One region of the Paenibacillus sp. J22P165 genome, then DNA from elsewhere that is predicted to be linked to it. Evidence: riboswitches for the same ligand, from Rfam matches in the RefSeq annotation. Region 1 holds a riboswitch; each other region holds the start of a gene.
The links. A riboswitch is a leader RNA that binds a small molecule or an ion and turns the genes downstream of it on or off. The one in region 1 is predicted to bind ZMP and ZTP.
Positions count from the first base shown of each region.

Region 1 (4,802 bases):
AATACGCAGCAATCATTCTTATTAAGCAATCATTTTAACTACTAGGGCAGTATGAAAGTTTTGGAGGTTTTTACGAAGTGAAGAAATCAAGATGGAAGCTGTTTACGTATGTTCCTTTTTTGGCGGCGATCATCGTCATCGGTTTGATTCAAACGTTCATGTTGGCGAATGAAAATGTAAAGCCATATCCAGAACCTTTTGGCCGTGCAACGGAATTAACGCAAGTAGCAACGATCGGTGAACCTGTGCAAATGGTTGGCGATCGCAGCTTTGCGTATTTGGCAGGAAAAACGATTGAATTGGTCACGATTGATGATAAGGGGCAGCGTACTTCGGAAACACGCGGCTTACCTGCTGAGGGTTCATTTCGTTCCTATAGGCAATTAGATAAGGATCATGTGGTTTGGATTGGGGACGGAAATCAGCTATATACGAGCGAGTGGAAGAACGGCGCTTGGTCGCCGATGTTCGTAATGAATGCCAATGAAATTACGGCTGTTCAAACGGTAAAGAATTCTCAAGGGGAAAGCATCCTGTTGGCTTACAATGATACAACACTGTATGTGAGTGCTTTTCATCCGAATGAGAAGCTAACTTGGTCCCAGCTTGATATCCCCAATATCAGACATATCCAAGGACATCGGGATGCGACCGGCAGTCTTTCACTCGTCTACGCAATCAGTAAAGAAGGCAATGAATCTTTTCATTACGTTCAACTCGCATCAGAAACTTGGAAACCGCTTGTACAGCGCAAGTTAAAGGATGTCGATTATGCAACGAGTAGTTTAGATGATATAGCGCTGGCAGTCGATGGTTCATCAATGATGACGGTGTATACGACGAGTTCTCGTAAATCTGGGAAGAGTACGTTGCACTTGCTTACATTCCCTTCGAATCAACCAGATAAGTTGGTAGATGATGTTATCAACCTGCCTGTCACGACTAAGAGCGATTCGGATACGATTTTGCATCCTTCCTTCACACAATCTTCCTCTGGCGAAGTTACGCTTGTGGTATCGTCTGTTTATGAGAAAAATAGGCGCCAAACGAGTCAAGAGGTGTACAAAGTTAGTTTCAAGGATGGTAAAATGAGAGATTCTGCTCGGATTAGTCAATTCAGTGGATTCGCGTCCTATCCGAGCTTAGCGACAAGAGCAGATAGTTCATTAGCTGTTTGGCTGGATGCCGTGAATGCGGAGTCCTATCGCGTTTATTACGCAACAGATCAGATACCTTATTTGGAGCGTATGAACCATATAGGCACAGAGGATTTGCAAGAAGCAGCTGGAAACTTACCGCTTTTTTGGGGGATTGGCGTTCTCACGGCACTTATAAGCTTAAAATGGATTTTACTACCTGGCCTTTATTTAGTCATTATCAGTGTATTTTGGCAATATCATTATGATGAGCATGCCAAGCGGCATTTTGGGATATCCCTTGCGATGTATCTCATCGTCAAAGCCCTTTTTATTGGGGATTTTCGAAAATCAATGGCTCTGCAAGTCATGCCAGATAGCTTGCAATCTGTGTGGGCTGGCTTGTTGTTACTCGCTATTTTTGCTGTCATTTCTTATGGTGTAACTCGCTTATGGCGAAGAGGTTTATCTGAGCGAAATGTAGGGCTCGAGATGTTCTACTTTGTTGTGCTTGATGTATTCATGACGAATTTGTGGTATTCGTTCTTCCTGTCACCAGCATCTTTATAGTCATTTTTTTGACAAACATGTTGAACATAGGGGAATGGATTGCTATGATATACCTATCAATAAACGATGTGTAACTGGCGGAGCATGGGTAACCATGAGGGAGCACACCGATAATAGCCGTACGCCTGGGCAGAGGTAAGGGGAATTCCCCTTACCTCTTTATGTTCTTACCTTGGGAGGAATGATGAGATGAATGTGGAAACAGTAATCTTGGACGGTAATCGGGTGGCAACGAACATGAAAGAGGCGCTGATAAGTAGAATTAGTCAGTTAGCTTTGAAAGGGGTCACACCTTGCCTAGCGACGATTTTAGTTGGCGATGATCCTTCTTCAGCTACTTATGTGAAAATGAAAGGAAATGCGTGTAAACGACTGGGTATCCGTTCTATTCGAGTTGAGCTACCCGCGCATACAACGACTGAAGAATTAATCGCTGCCATTCAGAAACTGAATGCTGACCCAAGTGTGCATGGGATTTTGCTTCAACATCCTGTCCCTCATCATATTGATGAAAGGGCGGCATTTGAAGCGATTCATATGGATAAGGATGTAGATGGCGTAACGACACAAGGTTTTGCTCAAAATGCCTTCGGCATTGCTGCTTTTCCATCCTGTACACCAGCGGCTATCCTAGCCATTATGGATGATTACCAGATTCCCATAGAGGGCAAACACGCTGTGGTGATTGGCAGAAGTCCCATTCTGGGGAAGCCGGTTTCTATGATGCTATTAAATCGGAACGCAACTGTAACCATCTGTCACTCAAAGACGTCGAATGTGGGAGACATGGTTCGATTAGCGGACATTGTGGTAGCGGCTGTTGGTAAACCGAATTTTGTGCAAGGAGATTGGATTAAACCAGGAGCGGTCGTGATGGATGCGGGATATAATCCAGGCAACATTGGAGATGTTGATTATGAGGCTTGTCGCGTGAAGGCATCAGCGATTACACCTGTTCCTGCGGGAGTAGGACCCGTTACTATAGCAACCTTATTGAAACATACAGTTGATGCAGCGGAGAAGTATGTGAATTCTAGATGATAGGGGGCAGGAGCATAGGTGAAATTATTTCACGTAAGCGAAGAGAAAGACATTGCTATTTTTAACCCTAGAATTCCTACAAGAAAAGACTTGGATCCAGAAAAAGGATTAGTATGGGCGATTAATGAACAATGCCTACCTAATTTTCTGACACCTCGGAATTGTCCAAGAGTGACCTATCATTGCAATGAAACCACTTCTGATGAAGATAAAAGACACTTTATTTCCTCGCAGTCAACGACGCATGTTGTTGCTATCGAGCATAAATGGTTTGATATTATGAAACAGACAACGCTATATTTGTACGAACTTGATTCGACCGATTTTTACTCGCTAGATCCTGGAGCTGGGTACTATGTGAGTGAGAAGTCACAAATACCTATCCATAAAGTTGAAATTCGAGATTTGTTCGGAGAGCTCTTTAGAAGAAACGTGGAAGTTCGCATTTTGAATAATTTATGGGACTTGTCTGATAAAATTCAGCAAGCGAGTTTCAATTATTCCATGTGTAGAATGGGATTTGCGGAGCAGCGAGAACTCTAAATACCTTCTAGATAAAATAGCCAAAGAATTGGACAAATTCATGATCCTATTCTTTGGTTTTTTTGCTATATTAAAAGAGTAAGTAACGATAGGGAGGAATGGACATGTATAAATTTGGATGGTGCAGTGGAATTCAGGAAGCGGAAAGACTTCAACGTATTGGCTTCGATTATATGGAATGCGCTCTCGTATCATTAAATTTAGAGGATGAGGCGGACTTCAACACCAAGCTTCCTTTGTACGTGAACAGTCCATTGCCGGTGCAAGCTTTCAGTATATTTTTTCCTGGAGACTTGAAAGTGGTAGGTCCAGAAGCGGATGAAGAACGAATCCGTCGTTATGTTCATAAAGCTGCAAGCGCTTTAAATAAGATAGGAGCTCAGACAGCCGTATTGGGAAGTGGAAAAGCACGTCAAATCCCGGACGGTTGGGAGCGCAATCGCGCAGAGGAACAGCTGCTTCAATTACTCTCTGTCATCGGTGAAGAATTCCAAGATACAAGTGTTTCATTGGCTATAGAGCCTTTGAATCGCAAGGAATCTAACATAATCAACACAGTTTCTGAGGCGGTAGCTTTTGCTAAACAAGTAAATCATCCCTCCATACGGGTTTTGGCTGATTTCTACCATATGGATGAAGAACAGGATTCAATCACTACCCTTATCGAAAATAAAGAATGGCTCCAACATATTCATCTTGCCGATACAGGACGATTGTCCCCTGGGACTGGACAGTATCCCTATGATCAATTCGTTACGGCCTTGCATGCATCCGGGTATAAAGGTATGATTTCCGCTGAGTGTACGGTGCATGATCCAGAGAAGGAGTTTGCAGCAAGTTTGGCCTTTATGCGTAGTAAGTTCCTTTAACGGGTATTCCGATTTGAAGAGGAATACGGTATTTGGGGGTCGAACTATAGAATACCGAGTAGTTTGCTATGATTTCATTTTTTCGGGAATTAGAGAGATAAGGTTGTGACACATATGCTAAAAGACAAAATACTGCGAAGAGAAACAGGTATCCTTACCTATGGGATGACGCCGCCGAAAGAAACACAATCCCTAGAGAAAATGGCTGAAATTTCACAAAAGCAATGTGAGCGGCTTCAGAAGCTTCAAATAGATGGCTTAATTCTTTACGATGTGCAGGAGGAAAGTGATCGGATTGATCAAGATCGTCCTTTCCCGTATTTGCAAACCGTTGATCCGACGACTTACAGCAAGGAGTATTTGTCCAAGCTAAAGGTTCCCAAGATTATTTATCGCTGTGTTGGTAAATATACGGAGGAACAATTGTCAGATTGGATCAGGGCTGATCATGATGAAGAGCGGTTTTCCGTGTTTGTTGGCGCCTCTTCTAGTAATCAAGAGGTTCATATGGGGCTTCCGGAAGCCTATGCGTTAAGTCAGAAGCTGAACAATAATCTTACATTAGGTGCCGTTGTCATTCCGGAAAGACACATGAAAAAAGATGATGAGCATCTAAGAATGGCTAGCAAAATAGAGAGTGGAA
Region 1 is NZ_JCAUAP010000008.1:511,259-516,060, reverse strand. Features, by position in the region: gene AC58QM_RS22400 (apurinic/apyrimidinic endonuclease family protein) at 1-25, shown strand, start outside; gene AC58QM_RS22395 (hypothetical protein) at 78-1,706, shown strand; ZMP/ZTP riboswitch at 1,767-1,844, shown strand; gene AC58QM_RS22390 (bifunctional 5,10-methylenetetrahydrofolate dehydrogenase/5,10-methenyltetrahydrofolate cyclohydrolase) at 1,896-2,747, shown strand; gene AC58QM_RS22385 (DUF6886 family protein) at 2,766-3,290, shown strand; gene AC58QM_RS22380 (sugar phosphate isomerase/epimerase family protein) at 3,395-4,159, shown strand; gene AC58QM_RS22375 (methylenetetrahydrofolate reductase) at 4,274-4,802, shown strand, end outside.

Region 2 (4,802 bases), on a different contig from region 1:
TCACTGAATTTTACGACGTAACTATTGGATTCATGAACAAAGGAAAACACGCTGCTCAAGTTTCCCCCGGTCAATGTCGTTATTTCGGCCGCACCAGGTCCAAAATGCTTTCGCAACACTGCCTCAATTTCACTCACGGCCAAATTTGGTTTTTCATACGCGGTCATAGTCTCAGCCCCTTTTCACAGTAGTAATATATTGTCCCTCTTCAAATTTTCTGCCCAATTGCTTAACGAGACAGCCAGCATAGCAGCCTCAACTTATAGTTCCCCTTAGATTAATCGTATTTCTCCATAATCCTCCAGAACAATGAACGAATCCACAATCTGTATAAAGCTAAGAAGTACTGCATCATTTGTAGCATTCCTGCTCGTTTTTACATTCGCGAAAAGTCCAAATCAATATATGGTGTATTATTCAGTAAGTTGAAATAGTAGAAGCGCCGAGCTTGTTCATCCCATTCACTCCAATCAGGAGCATTAAAATCTCTGCTTCTATATAAAGCGGATAAAACTCTAGCTTGTCTTAAATCGATAAATAAAGGTATTTTCTTTAACCATACTTGACTTACCGTATTTTCTTTACAATAACCGTTTAAAAAGTTAGAAAAAAAACGTTTTGTAATCTCCTTTCTTACCTCTCCATCCACAACCCACGGAATAGGGATTTCATAAAATAATGGTGTAGCAATATCAGACACAAACCAGCTATATTCCGCCTCGTCAAAATCGATAATATTTGCCTTATCTCCATCATTTAAATAATTACCACAGCTTACATCCCCATGAATAAGCCCGTATGTATTTTTATCCTTAGAAAGAGCGCTAACTTCTCCAATTAATCGGTCAAAACTGTTGTATAATTCTGACGGACAATCGTTTTTAAATGAAGCTAATAAAGCATTGTCATGCCATTCATAGCGTAATGGTTTGTGGGGATAGTGAAGTGAGACTTTATGTATTCTCCCCACCAATTGACCTATATTCTCATAAAACGTATTGCTCTCCCGAGCGATATTTGCGTTTCTACCAGGGGCTTTCTCAAAGGCTGTCACAACAAAAGCATCATCAATTGTATGAAGAAGATCACCCGTTAAAGACTGTATCGGACTAGCTACTTTTACACCAGACTGTGCCAGATACATGATAAACTCTAATTCCGCTTTCGTTAATTCTTTATTCCGATGTGTAATATGAGCAATCCTGAGTATAACTTCACGATCTCCAACCAATCCAGAATAAACGAAGTTTTGAAAACCATTTAATTCGATTAGTGAGTCTTCGCGTATACCATAACGTTCTGCGGCTTGTCTCAATATATCTTGATTGAATAGATGTTTAATATTCTTATCCATCGTTTTCTTCGATCACACTCCAAAGGTAATTAATCTAATTCTAATCCAAATCAATCGATTTTGGTCAATAATAAACGTCTTTAATTGAAAATTCATACCCGTTAGATGTGAAAACGGTAGCAGCTCATTGGCTGGCTACCGTTTCTGGTTGTTGTTCATCTGTGTTTCAGTTAAGCTCGGAAAATCAGAAAACTCCAACTTGATATTCATCCTCGTAAGCAAGAACACCTGGAAGTTCTCTGGAAACAGATTTTATTATTTCTATTCGATGTTTCTCAGCAATTCTAAAGAAAGGTTCCAGATGAACTAGCATGGTTTCTGTGTTACCATCATCTTTAAACCAAGTTACAGCGTTAATTGAATTATTATCTTCATAATACGGTGGGTTGGGTAAATTTTTTTCAAACCATTCTTTGGTGTCGAGATAAAGCTTGCTCTCACTTTCAGAAAGCCTTCCATCACGATATAGGTGATATATGACTACAAAAATACCAAAAGGTTTTTTAGTCTTAGGACTATTATAATTACCATGAAATCTAATATACATTGTTACTTAACACCACCCGTCTGAGTATTCGATAGCTCCCTATTGCAATCGAGAAAATCATTTACTTATAATTTCATCAGTGAATTCTTAATTCCTTTAACGCGCTGACGTTGTTAACAGTATTCATCACTCGTGTGTGGCATGAAGATAGTAGACAATTGCCCCGCCTGATAGTAAGGGTAATCCATCATCTTTTGGACCTTTTTTACTACTTCCATATTCGTAAGTGATTCAACAAGGTACAACCCCAGATCAATTGAAGCAGAAACGCCTCCCCCAGTAAAAATATTTCCATCGCGTACAACCCTTGCCTTAACAACCGCTGTGCAATAAGGAATCAACAAATCGTAAGCTGAAGGGTTCGTTGTCGCCATTTTATCAGTTAAGAAACCTGCAGCACCTAACAGCAAAGCACCTGTGCAAACAGATACTTTGTATTCCACATCTCGAGCAGTCTGTATCCAAGATACAAACTCTGTATCGTATCTTAATTCTCTCGTAGACATCCCGCCGGGTATAAATATCAAATCATACTTAGACAGATCTGGGCTGATATGCTTTATTTGTATTGTCATTCCACGGTCGTCTGTAATTTCCTCACGTGCTGCACAGAGATCCCAAGACACATTTTCTTTAGCATTTAGAATTTTTAGCCAAGATACCGCTTCATAAAAACCAACAAAATCCAATGTTGTCATCTTGTCAAAAAGAATATAAGCTATTTTCACTCCATAACACCGTCCTTTTCATATAAAAGCACAAAAAAAGCATCTGATCTTAGACCAAATACTTTGCCCAGGCGAACGGCGTATGACATATATGCTTCCTCGTGGTACTCCACGTTTCGCCAGTCGCACATACCAAATATTTACTTTATTATAATCTAGAAAATCTAACTTTATCAAGCCTTAAGGCCATCCTTTACAGGACGGCCCTTTCTTTGTAGATAACATGAATTTTCTGAACAAAAGTTCTTCGTATAAATCTACGATGACTTCTTACGAATAGGGTATAGCATTTCAAAGTTAAATGTTTCAATTTCTGAATAAGGAACTGTGAGAGCGTTCAACGGTTCAAGCGGAACTGTCTCCATCCCAAATACGCCTTGACGCCGATCTATTTCATAATCAGGAGACTGTTCAAGCCATGCAAATAACGCATCATATACTCGCCACATATGGGCCTCATTCCCGCATACTTTTGCACTCACACAAAGCCCACCGCTAATCTCCAAAGTCTCGATGCCATCCGGTACATCCCCAAACTCACGAACCGCCAATCCTACCCAAAGCGTATCAACTTTGTTGCTCCATTGCTCCTGCGGAATGAACACATACGCTGAAGGCACGTCCGTAAGTCGCGTATCGTCAAGTGGGACCTGAGCGGTAAGCTTGCTCCATGCCACCCTAGTCCCGTTCTTGTCTGATGTCATTCCCGTCCTTACAGCCAATGTCTTGAAAGGCGCCACTTCAACCAAGTCAATCGCTATTGTTTCCTGCAAAGCATACACTCCCCAATCTCACTTGATTCATGAATTACTACACTACTCATAGGAGATCATCTCTATTTGATATGTTTCCCTATCATAATACAGAACATTTGTTTCATTGTAAATATATTCCTTTTTCATTCACCCTCCGGAAACGGGGATGGGATTAAGGTTATTTGGTTGGAGAGTTGAGTAACACTTGAATGATCCATTGTTGATTCAAAAAACCTCCTACAAAAAAGTAAAAGCCTGATTCCTCAGGCAGTTTCATTGAAATTTATGTAGAAACATTTGTGCCTTTGAACTATTTGCTCAATATCAAATTTCATTATATACGCTATTTTCTCAGGTTATATTCAAGATAATATCCTTTAATTCAATCAGCGATTTGATTCGATAGCTGGCCTGAGAGAAGTCATGTGTTTTTGTGAAGTCGTTATGGACAATAACACAGTCGATACCAGCCGCCACGGCTGAGTTCAACCCTCTGTTTGAATCCTCTACAACGAGGGTCTCTTCTTTGGTAGCTCCGAAGCGCTTTTGGCCGGTCAAGTATGGTTCCGGGTGCGGCTTGGTGTGCTCGTAATCTTCGCGAACAAGGATGAATTCCATGAATTGAATAATCTGGCGATTTTCATGAATAAGTTGAAAATCTGCGCGCTTTGCAGTCGTCACGATGGCCATACGGACATACTTTGAAAGTTCGGCTAGAGTTTCAACTACGCCTTCAATCTCTATGGCTTCTGTTCTTAGATACTCCTGATAATAGACGTTGCGGACCTCACGCCGCTTGCTGAGGGTCTTTTCATCAATACCTGCCGCCCTAGCTTGGGCCCAAGTGCCCAATGATTGGGTCATGTCGCGGAGGTATTGATCTTTATCCAAGGTAAATCCAATGTCAGCCAGAGCACGTTCTCCCGCTTTGTAATACCAGAATTCAGTATCAACCAAAACACCATCATGATCGAAGAGTATGTACTTTTTCATTGTTTCGTTCTCCTTTGTCAGCTATGGAGTCATTACGTTTCAAAACGCAACCGCTTACAATAATTTAATTATGGGGAAATGGATAATATTTTAAGAATATTAAAAACAATTGCCTAGAAGCGCTGTACCTGAGTTGTTCGCCAACTGTGCAAGGGTAAGAACGTTTAGCTGAATGGACTATCGTTTTTATTCAAATATTCCAAAACAATGTTCACTCTTTCTATTACTGTATAATCTCCTTCTATTCTCAGTATTGGACAAGTTAAATCGGACATCCATTGTTCGTGTAAAGCCTTACTTCTGACTTCTAATCCAGCTTCATCATATAAGGATGCCCATTCTAAAAAAGCTTGTGATTGTTCGTACTTACTTCCACCAGGTAATATTTCATGACCATATCTTTGAAATTCCCTATCTTTTAACCT
Region 2 is NZ_JCAUAP010000007.1:79,765-84,566, forward strand. Features, by position in the region: gene AC58QM_RS17720 (phosphotransferase family protein) at 1-167, opposite strand, end outside; gene AC58QM_RS17725 (phosphotransferase enzyme family protein) at 377-1,354, opposite strand; gene AC58QM_RS17730 (hypothetical protein) at 1,539-1,901, opposite strand; gene AC58QM_RS17735 (DJ-1/PfpI family protein) at 2,015-2,629, opposite strand; ZMP/ZTP riboswitch at 2,688-2,766, opposite strand; gene AC58QM_RS17740 (GyrI-like domain-containing protein) at 2,887-3,402, opposite strand; gene AC58QM_RS17745 (HAD family hydrolase) at 3,736-4,377, opposite strand; gene AC58QM_RS17750 (ATP-binding protein) at 4,542-4,802, opposite strand, start outside.
Region 2: linked by a shared signal. The riboswitch ahead of AC58QM_RS17735 (DJ-1/PfpI family protein) and the one ahead of AC58QM_RS22390 (bifunctional 5,10-methylenetetrahydrofolate dehydrogenase/5,10-methenyltetrahydrofolate cyclohydrolase) in region 1 are both predicted to bind ZMP and ZTP.

Region 3 (4,802 bases), on a different contig from region 1:
CTCAGGTAGACCGAGCCCAACCCTAGCCTCGCATGTGCGTGATGATTTGGACGGGAAGATTGGCGGCATTGTGGATGGCGGTGCAACTGGTGTTGGCGTAGAGTCCACGGTGATTCAGCTGGTTGACGGGGAGTTATACATCCTGAGACCAGGTGGTGTGACAGCAGAGCAGCTGCATGTCGTGTTGCCAGAGCTGCCTATTCATGTGTCTGAACCGACAGAAGTAGAGGCTTCGGATACCCCGCGTGCGCCAGGTATGAAGTACACGCATTATGCGCCGAAGGGCTTTATGCACATCGTGCAAGGGGACAATGTGCAGGAAGTCTCAGCATGGATTCAGCAGGATATTGATGCTGCCAAGGCACGAGGAGAGTCGACGGGTATTCTTACCTTTGAGGAGAGAGCAGGCGAATACCGTGCAGATCTCATTCTCGCATGCGGCTCTCTATCCGAACCAGATTCGATTGCTCGGGAGCTATATGGCGCTCTGCGGACTTTTGATCACCAAGGTATTAGTTATATTGTTGCAGAAGGTGTCCCTGATTCAGGCATTGGCAGCGCGATTATGAATCGACTGCTCAAAGCAGCGGGGCATGAACGGATCCGTCTCTAAAATATAAGATTTTTGTGTTTCACGCACTAAATTGCCTTATATTCCAGATAAACGCTACCGTCCAAGTAGGACGGTGTAGCCGTTTATTGTGATTAGCATGATTCCCAGTTTGTCCGCATATCTTGAGAAAGAATCGTGGACAAGGGGGATCGTGCTATGCTCGCATCTGGGGTACAAGTTGGGCAACTCATGACAATTGGAATAATGGCGATTGCTTTGGGCCTAGATGCTTTTTCGTTAGGAATTGGCATAGGAATGAAGGGCATTCGTCTGTGGGATATTTTGAAAATAAGCATTATCATCGGTCTTTTCCATGTAATCATGCCGCTGACGGGGATGTTTATGGGGCAATATGTTTCGCTCCTATTGGGTAACGTAGCGACTGCCGCGGGGGGATGTTTGCTTATTTTGCTTGGAGCCCATATGGTATACAGCTCGGTACGCGGGGAAGAAGCGACGGCCTTTGATCATCGGACACTATGGGGGCTTATTATATTTGCTCTCAGTGTAAGTATAGATTCATTCTCGGTGGGTGTATCGCTTGGCATGTTTGCTACCGATATCGTGCTCACTGTGCTCGTCTTTGGTTTATTTGGCGGGTTGCTTTCGATAGCGGGCTTGCTATTAGGTAGACGTGTTAGCGGTTGGGTAGGCGAATACGGCGAGGCATTCGGCGGACTTATCTTATTAGGGTTTGGGATCAAGTTTTTACTATGATACAATACGAGTAATCATGGACGGTGCAGCCGTTCTTAAATTTCTATATAAACGCACCTCTCTTAAGAGGAGGGTGTAGTCGTTTATTTCGGGAGGATTTCATGTTGCGAATTCTATTTGTCTGTACAGGAAATACGTGCCGCAGTCCGTTAGCTGAAGGTTTGCTGCGTATGAGGGTGCGTCAAGAGGGGCTTGCGGCGGAGGTTCGTTCGGCAGGTGTATCCGCGATGACGGGTGGTCCGATCTCTAGGAATAGCCAATCGCTTCTCCATGAAGCGGGTTTCAAAGAATCGATTAGTTCGCTAGCAATAAGTGCTGCAGATGTCGATTGGGCTGACCTGGTCTTGACGATGACAACGGGGCATAAACGTACCGTGATTGGGCGCTTCCCTCATGCGATCGAGAAGACTTATACGCTCAATGAGTATGTAGAGGACGATGATCGAATTCTGAAGGCAATTGAAGAGAGAGAGCAGCTCGCAGCGGAGCTTCAACTTAAACAGGCGTTGTCCCAAACGGTATCTGTCGAAGAAAGAAGTCGTATGTATACGTTGGAAAATACGATTCCCGATTACGATATTTCCGATCCTTATGGCGGATCATTGGCTGATTACCGAAACACCGCTGAAGAAATTAGTCGGAGCTTAGATAAATTGGTAAAAAAGCTGCGTTAACCAAAATCGTTTTTCCAGATTGCACCTTATGTCTTCATGTAGGCTAATAGAACTTTACACATCGCGAGGAATGCGATAAAATACAGGTAACAAGCAAGACTCAATGTAACTGGCGACGAGTGGGAGTAACCACAATGGAGCATTGAGCTATACGGCCGGTCGCCTGGGCAAAAGAGCAACGCGCGTTTTTTAGCGTGTGCGCTCTTTTTTTCGTTTTTGGTGAGCTTTGGGATATAATAGGATGGTCGAATTCGAACAGTCAAAAAGGAGCGTTTTATTCATGAAAATTGCTTTAGGTGCAGATCATGCAGGCTATCGTTTGAAAGATGTTATCATTCCTTTTATTGAATCATTAGGTCATCAAGTGATTGATTTCGGATGCAGCTGCGGCGACTCCGTTGATTATCCAGATTATGCACTTCAAGTTTGCGAAAAAGTCGTTTCAGGAGAAGCAGACAAAGGGATTCTGCTTTGTGGAACAGGCATTGGGATGTCCATTGCTGCCAATAAGGTTCCGGGAATTCGCTGTGCACTTGTGCACGATCTTTTCTCTGCGAAAGCGACACGTGAACATAATGATACGAACGTGCTTGCAATGGGTGAGCGAGTAGTTGGACCTGGTGTAGCGGAAGAAATCGTCAAAATCTGGTTGGAAACCGAGTTTTCAGAGGGCGTCCGCCATAAGAACCGCATCAATAAAGTGCAGAGCATTGAGGATCGTTTCACGGTACATCCCTAGAAATGAGGATGAATAATGAGTGATTCTGTATTTGACCCTATAGCAGCAGCGGAAGCTTTGGAAGCGAACCTGCGGGAGCTGGTTACGGTCGGCGGCTTGCGACCCGGCAACATTCTTGTGATCGGTACGAGCACGAGTGAAATTCTCGGGCATCGAATTGGTACATCGGGTACGCTGGATGCGGCTAAGCCGATTTTTGAGACGGTGAAGCGCATTTGCAGCGAGTTCGGACTGTTTGCGGCCTATCAGTGCTGTGAGCATTTGAATCGTGCGCTGGTTGTGGAAGAAGAGCTTTTGACGCTAGCGCCACAGCTGGAGCCGGTCTCTGTCATTCCCGTGCCGAAGGCAGGAGGCTCGATGGCCTCTTATGCGTATCGGCACTTCACAAAGGCCGTCGTGGTGGAGTCGATTGCGGCTCACGCGGCTATCGATATTGGCAGTACGCTGATCGGGATGCACCTGCGTAAAGTGGCTGTGCCTGTCAGGCCACCTGTTCGCCATATCGGCCAAGCGTACGTTACGATGGCCTTCGCAAGGCCTAAGCTGATCGGCGGCACGAGAGCTATCTACTCCGCCGATCTAGCGGAGCAACTCTATCAACAAGCTGCACCTGATGCAGATTGCTAATTGTATTTTAACGACTATCCTTAGGAGGAATTCCATATGACAAACTTTTTGAGCAAACAAGATCCGAAAATCGTAGAAGCGATGAACCTTGAGCTAGGCCGTCAACGCGACAAAATTGAGCTAATTGCTTCCGAGAACATCGTGAGCGAAGCCGTTCTTGAAGCTATGGGTACAGTACTTACGAACAAATATGCAGAAGGCTACCCAGGCAAAAGATACTATGGTGGCTGTGAGTACGTAGACATCGTGGAAGACATCGCTCGTGATCGCGCGAAAGAGCTTTTCGGTGCTGAGCACGCCAACGTTCAACCGCATTCCGGTGCACAAGCGAACATGGCTGTTTACCTAGCTGCTCTAAACCCTGGCGACACGGTTCTTGGTATGAACCTTGCGCACGGTGGTCACTTAACACATGGTAGTCCTGTTAATGCTTCCGGTATTCTTTACAACTTCGTAGCTTACGGCGTAAGCGAAAAAGATTTCCGCATCGACTATGATGATGTTCGTAAAGCAGCTTTCAAACACAAGCCTCGTATGCTAGTTGCTGGTGCAAGTGCGTACCCGCGTACGATTGATTTCGAAGCATTGGCTTCCATTGCTAACGATGTAGGCGCATTGTTCTTCGTTGATATGGCGCATATCGCTGGTCTAGTTGCAGCTGGTTTGCACCCGAACCCAGTGCCGCACGCACATTTTGTAACAACAACAACACACAAAACGCTTCGCGGTCCTCGCGGCGGTATGATTCTTACGAAAAAGGCATGGGCTGCAGCGATCGATAAAGCAGTATTCCCTGGTTCCCAAGGTGGACCTTTGATGCATACAATTGCAGCTAAAGCTGTTTCCTTCGGTGAAGCTCTTCAACCGGATTTCAAAGTTTATGGTCAAAACGTCATCAACAACGCACAAGCTTTGGCAACAGCTCTTACAGCTGAAGGTATCAACCTTGTGTCCGGCGGTACAGACAATCACTTGATGTTGGTTGACTTGCGTAACCTGAACATCTCCGGTAAAGACGCTGAGCACGTGCTTGATGAGATCGGTATTACAGCGAACAAAAACGCAATTCCTTTCGACCCAACTAGCCCGTTCGTAACAAGCGGTATCCGTTTGGGTACACCGGCTGTTACTTCCCGTGGTATGGACGAAGAAGCAATGAAAACTATCGCAAAAGTTATCGGTCTTACATTGAAAAACCCGAAAGACGAAGCTACGCTTGAGAAAGCTCGTGGCATGGTTGCGGATCTAACAGCGCAATTCCCACTTTACCCAGGTTTGACTTACTAATCGTTTTTAGGGAGGCCAGCTCATTGGAGCTGGTCTTTTTTTTTTACACGCAACCATGGCCACCCCATGTATACCTTGTCCGGACTTTATAACCCAAAGTAGCTTCCCTTACTGTATTGCCACACTCCCGTCTTCATCGTCACCT
Region 3 is NZ_JCAUAP010000023.1:38,807-43,608, reverse strand. Features, by position in the region: gene AC58QM_RS33740 (L-threonylcarbamoyladenylate synthase) at 1-613, shown strand, start outside; gene AC58QM_RS33735 (manganese efflux pump MntP) at 770-1,330, shown strand; gene AC58QM_RS33730 (low molecular weight protein arginine phosphatase) at 1,432-2,004, shown strand; ZMP/ZTP riboswitch at 2,100-2,180, shown strand; gene rpiB (ribose 5-phosphate isomerase B) at 2,285-2,743, shown strand; gene AC58QM_RS33720 (TIGR01440 family protein) at 2,759-3,370, shown strand; gene glyA (serine hydroxymethyltransferase) at 3,407-4,657, shown strand.
Region 3: linked by a shared signal. The riboswitch ahead of rpiB (ribose 5-phosphate isomerase B) and the one ahead of AC58QM_RS22390 (bifunctional 5,10-methylenetetrahydrofolate dehydrogenase/5,10-methenyltetrahydrofolate cyclohydrolase) in region 1 are both predicted to bind ZMP and ZTP.